DNA from 3 places in the Candidatus Pelagibacter sp. uisw_138 genome. Region 2 is predicted to be linked to each of the others. Evidence: riboswitches for the same ligand, from Rfam matches in the RefSeq annotation. Region 2 holds a riboswitch; each other region holds the start of a gene.
What was found. A riboswitch is a leader RNA that binds a small molecule or an ion and turns the genes downstream of it on or off. The one in region 2 is predicted to bind S-adenosylmethionine.
Positions count from the first base shown of each region.

Region 1 (3,280 bases), 650 kb from region 2:
GGTGAGTGCCAATACTTCTTTTTAATTTAACACCAGCACCATCTGATGCTGCAACTGGTTCTATTATTTTTTCTACTTCGATTTGGCTCATATTTACGTTCGATTACCTTTAATTAAAAAATAAACTCCACCAATTAAAAGAAATATTTGTTCACTGGTAAATAGTTTTGTTGTGAAGAACCAGTCTTTGTGAGCAAAGATCAGTATAGTTATCATTAAGATAGTTATGTTTAGTCCCGATAGTCTTGTGAGTATATTTCCAAAAGGATTTTTAATAAAACCACTTATTATTAATACCAATCCAGTCAACAACTCAGATATAGCAACAGTTGATGCTAGTGCAGGTGATAAGTTAAAATAATCAATTAATCCTTGAGGGGGTAAAGGAAATTTACCTAAGCCATGAATTATAAAAGCTATCCCTATTCCAAATCTAAAAAATAAAGAGGCTAATCCATCTATGTTTGAAAAAAAATTATTAACTTTATTATTTAAATTTTGCATTTTATCCTTTATTTTTTATTATGTGATCCATCACAAAATGGTTGATTGTTAGTTTGTTTACAAGCACAAAAAAACATTTTTTTAGTTTCTTCAGCCGTGTATGCCAGAGGTGTAAAATCTGTACCTTTATGTGATCCATCACAAAAAGGCTGCTTTGCACTTTTTCCACATGAACACCAATAATAAGATTTATCTTTTTCAACTTCAACAGCGATTGCACTTTCGCCTGCTCTTTCTCCATTATTCATATTTATCCTTTCAATTTGTTTGACTTGTACATAGTGCCTTGTTATTAATAATGCAATAACGCAAAATAATCATACTAGTATATAAAAACATACCATGAAAAACTTAATAGATTGTCCAGCTGAAAGAGCTGTTTATTTTCTTGGAGGTAAATGGAAAATTAGAATTTTGTTTAGTTTACTGCAAAGTAAAAAAATTAGATTTGGTGAACTTAAAAAAGGATTGAAAACCATTACACAACAAATGTTATCCAAGCAGCTTAAGGAGTTAGAGGGAGATGGAATAATTAATAGAAATGTTATTCGAATAATGCCCCCAAAAGTTGAGTATTCACTTACTGAATTTGGCTTTTCGGTTATGCCTATCTTAAGATCTTTTTCAGAGTGGAATAAAAGAAATACTCGAACTATTTCAGTAAAGCTAAATAAGAATTTTGTAGAAAATAGAATTAGATAGCCTTAAAAATACGGTAAAAATTTAAGTATCCTTTAGTTCTAAAATATGATTAAAATTAGTTAGTGCTGATTTAAGTTAAATTGCAGAGCGCTTTATAAATTCCTGCTAAAGCGACGTTTCAACTACCGCTTTAGTAGGTGGTTTTTTTGGAAATTTTTCAAATCTAAACCGGGTATTTGAACCATATTGTGCACCCAGCATTTGCTTAAGCACTAAAAAGGAGAAAAGAGATTGTTTAAATTTACAACCCTCTTGTTTAACGTTTTTCAGTTTCTTTTCTCCAATAATTTGGAGAAAAAAAATGACAAAAAATAAATTAACAGAAAGATTAGATCAAGGTCCTGTAATTTGTGCTGAAGGTTTTTTATTTGAAATTGAAAGACGTGGGTACATGGCATCAGGAGAATTTGTGCCAATGGTTTCATTGGACCATCCTGAGGTATTAGAGAATTTGCATAGAGAATTTCAACATGCAGGTTCAGATATTGTTGAAGCTTTTACTTATAATGGACACAGAGAAAAAATGCGTGTTATTGGTAAAGAAGAACTTCTTGAACCTTTAAACCGTTCAGCACTAAAAATTGCTAAAAAAGTAGCACTAGACACACCTAAGGGGTCTAAACCAAATTTAATGGCAGGTAATATTTCAAATTCAAATATTTGGAAACATAATGACCCTCAATCTCAAAAAGCAGTTGAAGGAATGTTTACAGAGATGGTTGGTTGGGCTGTTGAGGAAGGGGCTGATATGTTGATTGGTGAAACTTTTTATTATGCTGAAGAGGCTTACAAAGCTTTAGAGGTAATGAAAAAAACAGGTTTACCAACAGTTCTAACAATTTCTCCAATGGGTGAAAATAAAATGAGAGATGGAAAATCTGTTGTTGATACTTGTAAAGAGCTTGAACAACGTGGAGCCGATGTTGTTGGTTTAAATTGTTTTAGAGGGCCAGCTACAATGTTTCCCTTTTTAAAAGAAATTAGAGAAGCAGTTAAATGTCATGTTGGAGCCTTGCCTATTCCTTACAGAACCAGTGAAGACTTTCCAACATTTTTTAATCTGCCAGACAGAAGTAATTGTGCTTGTCCATCACCACATGGAAGAACGTTTCCAACGGCATTAGATCCACACTTCTGCAATAGATATGAAATAGGTAAATTTGCAAAAGATGCTTATGCATTAGGAGTGAATTATTTAGGAGTTTGTTGTGGAGCAAATCCAATGTTGATTAGGGAAGTTGCTGAGTCGATTGGATTAAAAGTTCCAGCAAGTAAATACAGAGAGAACATGGAAAATCATTTTATGTATGGAAAAAATAAAAGAATTTCAAAACATATGACTGAATACGGAGATAAAGCGTAAATAAATTAAGGAGGGCATTTAACTAAATTGTGCGCCTGACATATGTCGAAGCACTAAAACAGGAGATAAAAAAATGAGTAATAATCTAAAAGAAACAATAAGTAATCTACAGAAGGATTTTATAGCTAATCCAAAAAATGCTGTGGTCCAATATGAAAGCAACTCAATTCTTAAGGAAGGGCTTCAATCTGTGGTTACCCTCAGAGAACATAAATTGATAGTGGATGAACCCAAAAGTTTTGGTGGAAAAGACGAAGGACCCAGTCCAGTAGAGTTAATATTAGCAGCTTTAGCAACGTGTCAGGAGATAACGTATAAAGCTTTTGCTACAGCAGCTGGTATTAATATTGATAGTGTCAGTGTTAATTTGATAGGTACGCTTGATCTTCAAGGTTTTTTAGCTTTAAATAAAAACACTAGACCTGGCTTTCAACACATCTCAGGTACTGTTGATATTAAATCTTCATCACCAAAAGCTGAGATAGATAAATTGATTGATACTGTAAATACACATTGTCCAGTTTTAGACATTTTATCAAAAGGAGTTCCTATTAAATTATTTCAAAAGGTTGCTTCGAGCACTTTTGTTAATAAAGAGCAAACTGAACAAAGAGCAAGCGTTGCTTAAATTATATTAGTTAAGGTCTCATGCTATCTCATGAGGCCTTAATAAGATTGTTTAATTGTTCTAAATTTTTTATTTCATTTTTA
Region 1 is NZ_CM183453.2:1,121,953-1,125,232, reverse strand. It holds gene AC5YGC_RS06070 (pirin family protein) at 1-91, opposite strand, end outside; gene AC5YGC_RS06065 (DoxX family membrane protein) at 94-504, opposite strand; gene AC5YGC_RS06060 (CDGSH iron-sulfur domain-containing protein) at 513-752, opposite strand; gene AC5YGC_RS06055 (winged helix-turn-helix transcriptional regulator) at 847-1,206, shown strand; SAM riboswitch class V at 1,368-1,432, shown strand; gene AC5YGC_RS06050 (homocysteine S-methyltransferase family protein) at 1,508-2,569, shown strand; SAM riboswitch class V at 2,573-2,637, shown strand; gene AC5YGC_RS06045 (OsmC family protein) at 2,643-3,197, shown strand; gene AC5YGC_RS06040 (haloacid dehalogenase type II) at 3,226-3,280, opposite strand, start outside.
Region 1: it holds a riboswitch for S-adenosylmethionine, as region 2 does, so the genes downstream of both, AC5YGC_RS06050 (homocysteine S-methyltransferase family protein) here and AC5YGC_RS01840 (homocysteine S-methyltransferase family protein) in region 2, are expected to answer to the same signal.

Region 2 (3,280 bases):
GAAAGGTTTAATGAACTGTTTGCTGCAGCTGGACATCCAAACTGCGTTTTTAAGATTAATTTTAAAAATATTCAAAAAATTACAAATGGAAAAGTTGAAGATATAATTGAATGAGACAGCCTAAATTAATTGACTATACTTTATTAGTAATTTTATCTTTAATATGGGCTTCAGCTTTTTTTAATATAAAAATTGCAACAGAATCCTTTGGTCCAATTACAATTGCTTTCTTAAGAGTTTTTTTTGGATCAATTCCAGTACTATTATTATGTTTTTATAAAAAAATTAAAATAGAAGCTTTTTCAAAAGATTGGTATTGGTTTGCTATAATTGGATTTGTAAATTTAGTGCTGCCATTTTTTTTAATTGCCTACGGTATAAAATCGGTTCAAAGTAATTTAGCAGCAATATTAATGTCAACCACACCATTAAGCTCAACTGTATTAGGGCATTTTTTTACCGAAAATGAAAAATTTAATTTTATTAAAACATTTGGAATATTGATAGGATTTTCAGGAATTATCTATTTATTCTCTGACAATTTTTTAATTAATGATAATAATTTTTTCTCTGCATTAATGATTTTACTTGGATCAACTTGTTATGTCATAGGTGGAGTTTTAACTCTTAAAATTAGTAATAAAAAAAATGAGAATGTAACAGGCTCAATATTAATTTGGGCTATAATAATTTTGATACCCTTAGTTTCTTTTATAGAAAAACCCTGGCATACAATTCCATCAATTGAATCGAGTATTTCAGTTGTTTATCTTGGTTTTGTATCAACAGGTTTAGCATGGTTGCTTAGATTTAGAATTTTGAAAAATAATGGGTTGATATTTCAATCACAAGTTTCTTACTTAATACCTATTTTTGGGATTATCTTAAGTTATATATTTTTAGATGAAATAATTACTGATAAAGTTTTAGTTTCATTGTTAGCGGTATTAGTGGGACTTTATTTTGTAAAAAAAGCAGGAAATAAAAAAACTACTTAAGTTTAGCCATTTCTTTAATATGCGAAGGTCTAGTTTCACAGCAACCACCCAGAATTGTTGCACCAGCTTCTTTAAATTTTTTTGCTATTAAAGCCATCTTTTCTGGTATCAGATCTTCTCTATGACCCAAAAATTCATTTGGGTTTCCTGATTTACTTTTATTAAAAGTATTTGTGTAACCTGACGTAGGTTTTGTTGTAATAAATCCATTGAGTTTAAAACCAAAGGGAACACCTAAACTTTTTATTTCGTTAAGATTTTTTTCATAATTTTCTGGTGATACACAAGAAAGTATTATCCCAAGTAAATTTTTGTGATCTATAGTTGTGATAATTTTAGAAATATTTTCACCACTTGGCAATTTCACACCCTCTGAGATATGAGCTCCAATAAGATAAGGTTTATCAAAGCTTTCTATGGCTTCGATCGCTAATTTAAACTCTCGTACACTGCTTAATACGTCAAAATAAAAAAAATCTATAAAAGGATTAAGCAATTTTGCTTGATCGTAGAAATTTTCTTTAATTTCACTATCAGATCTTGTGTCTGCCTCATAAGTTAAATATTGAGGAGGTAATCCACCAGCAACTAAAACATGAGGGTTTAAATCTTTTGCTTTTTTAGCTATTTCACCAGCTTTAGTATTTAAATACTCAAATTTATCTTCAACACCATTATCCCTTAATCTCATTCTTCTTGTAGTAAATGTTGTTGTTACAATAATTTCAGCACCAGAATTTATAAAATCTAAATGTGTATCAAGCAAAAGCTGATGATATTTTTCCTGCAATAATGCATTAGCACTCCAGAGAGTACCATTTGCTTCTACACCTCTAGCTAATAACTCTTGACCCATTCCCCCATCTAGAACTCTTGTTTCTTTGAAAAAATTTATATCCATCTTTGCTCCTTACTTTTTTAGTGCTTTAGCTTTATGCCAGGTGCACAATATAGTCCAACTACCTTTACCAATTTATTTTATGATTTCCTTTTTAGCAGTTAGTACCTGCAATATGGATCAAATCGGTTATCCTTATTATATAACTAATAAACTGATTAGTAAATCACTTCTTGAATAATATTTTAACATTAAAAGAGAAAGATCTTCTCTCGCCATCAACATTAAAAGGATAAGCAGTGTGCATCAAATAATTTGGAAAAATCAATAGATCCCCTAGTTTTGGGTTTAAATTATAGATACTTTTACTCAAAAAGTTAGTTTGCCCATTAATAAAATCAATAGTTCCATTAGTTTTAAACTTTTTATTTTTAACAAATTTATTTTGATTCATATCTTTTGGGATTTTAAGATAGCCAACTCCTGATAATTGTCCTTCATGATAATGAATAGGATTATATTCATTTTTTAATTGTCTAACTACCCATAGATTAATTATTTTAATTTCTTTAATTTTTTTTACATCAGACTTATTAAGATAAATTTTGATATTTTTTATTAACTCTTTAGATAAACTTTTATTAACTATTGTTTTGGGTATCTTGATTTCATTCTGAATTTGACTTGCCAGTTTAGAGCTATAATCGTTTTTTTTTGATAATTGAGACTTATCAATATGAGCATTTAAAAGGGTAATAATTTTTTTGGATAACTTACCTTTTCCTATAGTTGGACCAAAAGCTCTGAATATTTTCATGTTCTTGTTATAATAATTTAATACCTGCGTTATGCAAACAACTTCAGTCCCATTCGAATAGCGACAAATATGACAAGTGCTGATGTTACCAGAGCCAATATTCTTGCAGGAAAAATTTTAAGATTCAAATAGTTTCCTAATTGACCACCCAATAAAACGAATAAAAATAATGGCCAATAATCAAAAATTCCATTGATTGTTGATGCTTTTGTAAATTGACCAGCAAGTCCCGATAAAGAATTAATTAGTATGAACAATGATGCGGCTGTTGTAATGTTTTTTGCTTTGTCCACTCTAATCAATAACAATATAGGGCTTAAAAAAATACCACCACCAATTCCAACTACACCAGACACAAATCCAATAGATGCACCAATTAATAGGGATAACATTTTTGGTATCTTTTTATAAACTTCAATTTTTTGATCAAAAGACTGAAATTTTATGAGAAGTAGAGCTCCCGCTAATGTTAAGACAGTAAAAAGTAAAATTTCAAAAACCTCTTTATCTATCGATAAAGATCCACCTATGAATGCAAGTGGAACAGATGATATTAGGTACGGGGTAAGTATCTTAACATTGATATTCCCAGCTTTAATATAATTAATACAATTTCCTGATACGACA
Region 2 is NZ_CM183453.2:358,756-362,035, forward strand. It holds gene AC5YGC_RS01830 (YbaK/EbsC family protein) at 1-114, shown strand, start outside; gene AC5YGC_RS01835 (EamA family transporter) at 111-998, shown strand; gene AC5YGC_RS01840 (homocysteine S-methyltransferase family protein) at 991-1,899, opposite strand; SAM riboswitch class V at 1,909-1,972, opposite strand; gene AC5YGC_RS01845 (putative 2OG-Fe(II) oxygenase) at 2,063-2,653, opposite strand; gene AC5YGC_RS01850 (TSUP family transporter) at 2,683-3,280, opposite strand, start outside.

Region 3 (3,280 bases), 290 kb from region 2:
TATTAAATTTCTTTACTATGTCACCATTGATTTCCGGTAATGAATAAATTGATTTTTTAATATTTTTGACAGATCTGTGTTTTTGTTTGTACCATTTTAGATAATCAGAAGCTTTATTAAGTCTAAAGTCTGCAGCTAAATCAATTAATACATTATGTTTTAATAAATCATTTGAAATATCTTGCGCCTCGCCATTAGGTAAAGCTGTAAAAACAAGATCTATGTTTTTTAAAAGTGCTTTATTGTATCTAATAATTTTAGGTAATTTCTTTGAATTTAGTGATTTTTCATAAGTAGAAATTTTTTTTCCAACAGAGGAATTTCCACAAAGATATTTAATCTTAATATCACTGTGTTTAACTAATAATTTAATTAATTGAACACCGATATAACCAGTAGATCCAGCAACTAAAACATTAAGCTTAGGCATTTTTATATTATAGCAGTTTAGTGTTAAAAAAGAATTATCTTTTCGAGAATTGAAAGCTTCTTCTAGCTTTTTTACGACCAGGTTTTTTTCTCTCAACTGATCTAGAATCTCTGGTATTTAGCTTTTCAGTCTTAAGTACCGCTCTATTCTCTGAATCAAATAAGATTAATGCTTTAGCAATACCATGAACCATTGCACCAGCTTGACCTGTGTGACCACCACCTGCAACGCTACATCTTACATCAAAATCTGTTGCTTGGTTTATAATTTCAAATGGTCTTGTAATTTGCATTTTGTGACTTCCACTAGTGAAATATTCATCCATAGTTCTGCCATTTACATAAATTTTACCAGTACCTTTTTTCACCCAAATTTTTGCAATAGATTTTTTTCTTCTACCAGTTGCGTACTTACTATCTTTAAAATCTAGTTTAATTTTAGGTTTTTTTGTAGATACTTTAGTTGGTGCAACTGCTGTTTCCATATTAATTTCTTATTAAATTTTTACTGTTTAATTTACCTAGATCTAAAAGCTTAGGGTTTTGTGCTGCATGAGGGTGCTCTTCACCAGCATAAATTTTTACTTTAGTTAACTGCTTTCTACCAAGAACTCCTCCAGGTAACATTCTTTTAATAGCTAATTTTAGTGTCTCATCAGGTTTGTTTTTTTCTAATAATTTTTCAGGAGTAATTTCTTTAATTCCACCAGGGTGACCAGTATGTCTGTAATATTTTTTGTCTTTAAATTTTTTTCCAGTAAATTTTGCTTGCTCAACATTTTTAACTACAACAAAATCACCGTCATCCATATGAGGTGTAAAAGTAGTTTTGTTTTTTCCTCTAACAATCATGGCTATTATAGATGCAAGTCTTCCGACTACAGCATTTTTTGCGTCAATTTCAAACCAGTTGCTAGTTAATTCACTTTGTTTTAGAAATTTTGTCATTGTGCGAGGATTAATACTATTATTAGATATAATGTCAATTTTATATTTTCCTTGTAATATCATGCTTAAATGATAGTTTGATTAAGCCGATTTGTTCCTATTGCAGGCTAGTTAATGCTAAAAAGGATTTTTACATACATTATCGGTAGGCACATTTGAACTGTATTGTACGCCTTGCATTAAGCAAAAGTACTAAAAAAGGAGTATTAAGATGAGCACAAAAAGACAAAACCCTGAGACTATAGCCATACATGGTGGTGATTACAGAAGTGATCCAACAACAAAAGCGGTAGCTGTACCAATATACAGAACAACCTCTTATCAATTTGATAGCACTGAACATGCTGCTAATTTGTTTGCCCTTAAAGAGTTTGGAAACATTTATACAAGAATAATGAATCCTACTAATGATGCCCTAGAAAAAAGGCTTGCTGCATTAGAGGGGGGCTTAGCTTGTTTAACGGTATCATCTGGTCAAACGGCATCAACTTTTTCAATTTTAAACGTTGCAAAGGCCGGTGATAATATTGTGAGTTCAACAGATCTATACGGAGGTACTATTTCGCTATTCACGCATACTTTAAGTAAACTTGGTATTGAAGTTAGGTATGCAGACCCTGCTGATCCTAAAAACTTTGAAAAAGCCATAGATGATAAAACTAGAGCATTTTATGGAGAAACTTTACCAAATCCGTACTTAAGAGTTTTTCCTATTAAAGAAGTATCTGACATAGGTAGAAAATATAACATACCACTAATAATGGATAATACCGCCTCTCCCGTTCTATGTAAGCCCTTAGAGCACGGTGCTGCTATAGTTGTTTATTCACTTACTAAATATATTGGTGGACATGGTACGGTTGTAGGTGGAGCTTTAATCGATGGTGGTAATTTTGATTGGACAGCAGATCCTAAAAGGCAGCCCCTATTTAATGAACCTGATGCAAGTTATGCTGGTGCGGTATGGGGTAAAGTAGTACCCGAGTTAACTGGTGCGAACGTTTCTTTTGCAGTTAGAGCTAGAGTTGTCTTATTAAGAGATTTGGGTGCAGCATTATCTCCTGATAATGCATTTGGATTAATCCAAGGACTTGAAACAGTAGCTTTAAGAATGAAACAACATTGTTCAAATGCTGAAAAAGTTGTCGACTATTTAGTTAAACATACTGAAGTTTCCAGAGTTATTTATCCAAATCAATATAAGGGTGAAATTGGAAATAGAGCTAAAAAATACCTAAATGGTGGAAATGGTGCTTTAGTTGGTATCGAGTTAAAGGGCGGTATTGAAGCTGGTAAAAAATTTATAGAAGCTTTAAAAATGTTTTATCATGTAGCAAATATTGGTGATGCTAGAAGTTTAGCAATTCATCCAGCAACAACAACACACAGTCAATTAAATGAAGAAGAACTTTTAGCCTCAGGTGTAACACCAGGATATGTAAGACTGTGTATTGGTCTTGAACATATTGACGACATTATTGAAGATTTAGAACAAGCTCTAAAAAGAACAGATAATGTTGAAGACATTAATAAAGCTAAAGCTGTTGGTTAGAGTTTTTATATATAATTGCAAGATAAGTAGTTAATACAAAAATTGAACCTAACTGGTGTAGTGATGCATATTTAATCTCTACACCAGATAGTAAAGTTATAATTCCCAAAAAGATCTGAAGCAATATTGCAATATCAAATAGTATAATATTTTTAGTTCCATAATTATTTTTTATATAGAGATAATTTAAGATAATAATAAAAAATAAAAGTAAATATGCTGTAACTCTATGCAGAAATTGAACAATTGATGGGTTGTTAAATAATTGAGTATTAATTATATCGTTATAACCAATATCATTTGGGAAAAAGCTACCGTTCATATCAGGCCACGAATTATAGATTAGACCAC
Region 3 is NZ_CM183453.2:647,678-650,957, forward strand. It holds gene argC (N-acetyl-gamma-glutamyl-phosphate reductase) at 1-430, opposite strand, end outside; gene rpsI (30S ribosomal protein S9) at 465-914, opposite strand; gene rplM (50S ribosomal protein L13) at 916-1,377, opposite strand; SAM riboswitch class V at 1,516-1,584, shown strand; gene AC5YGC_RS03425 (PLP-dependent transferase) at 1,589-2,929, shown strand; gene AC5YGC_RS03430 (COX15/CtaA family protein) at 2,913-3,280, opposite strand, start outside.
Region 3: it holds a riboswitch for S-adenosylmethionine, as region 2 does, so the genes downstream of both, AC5YGC_RS03425 (PLP-dependent transferase) here and AC5YGC_RS01840 (homocysteine S-methyltransferase family protein) in region 2, are expected to answer to the same signal.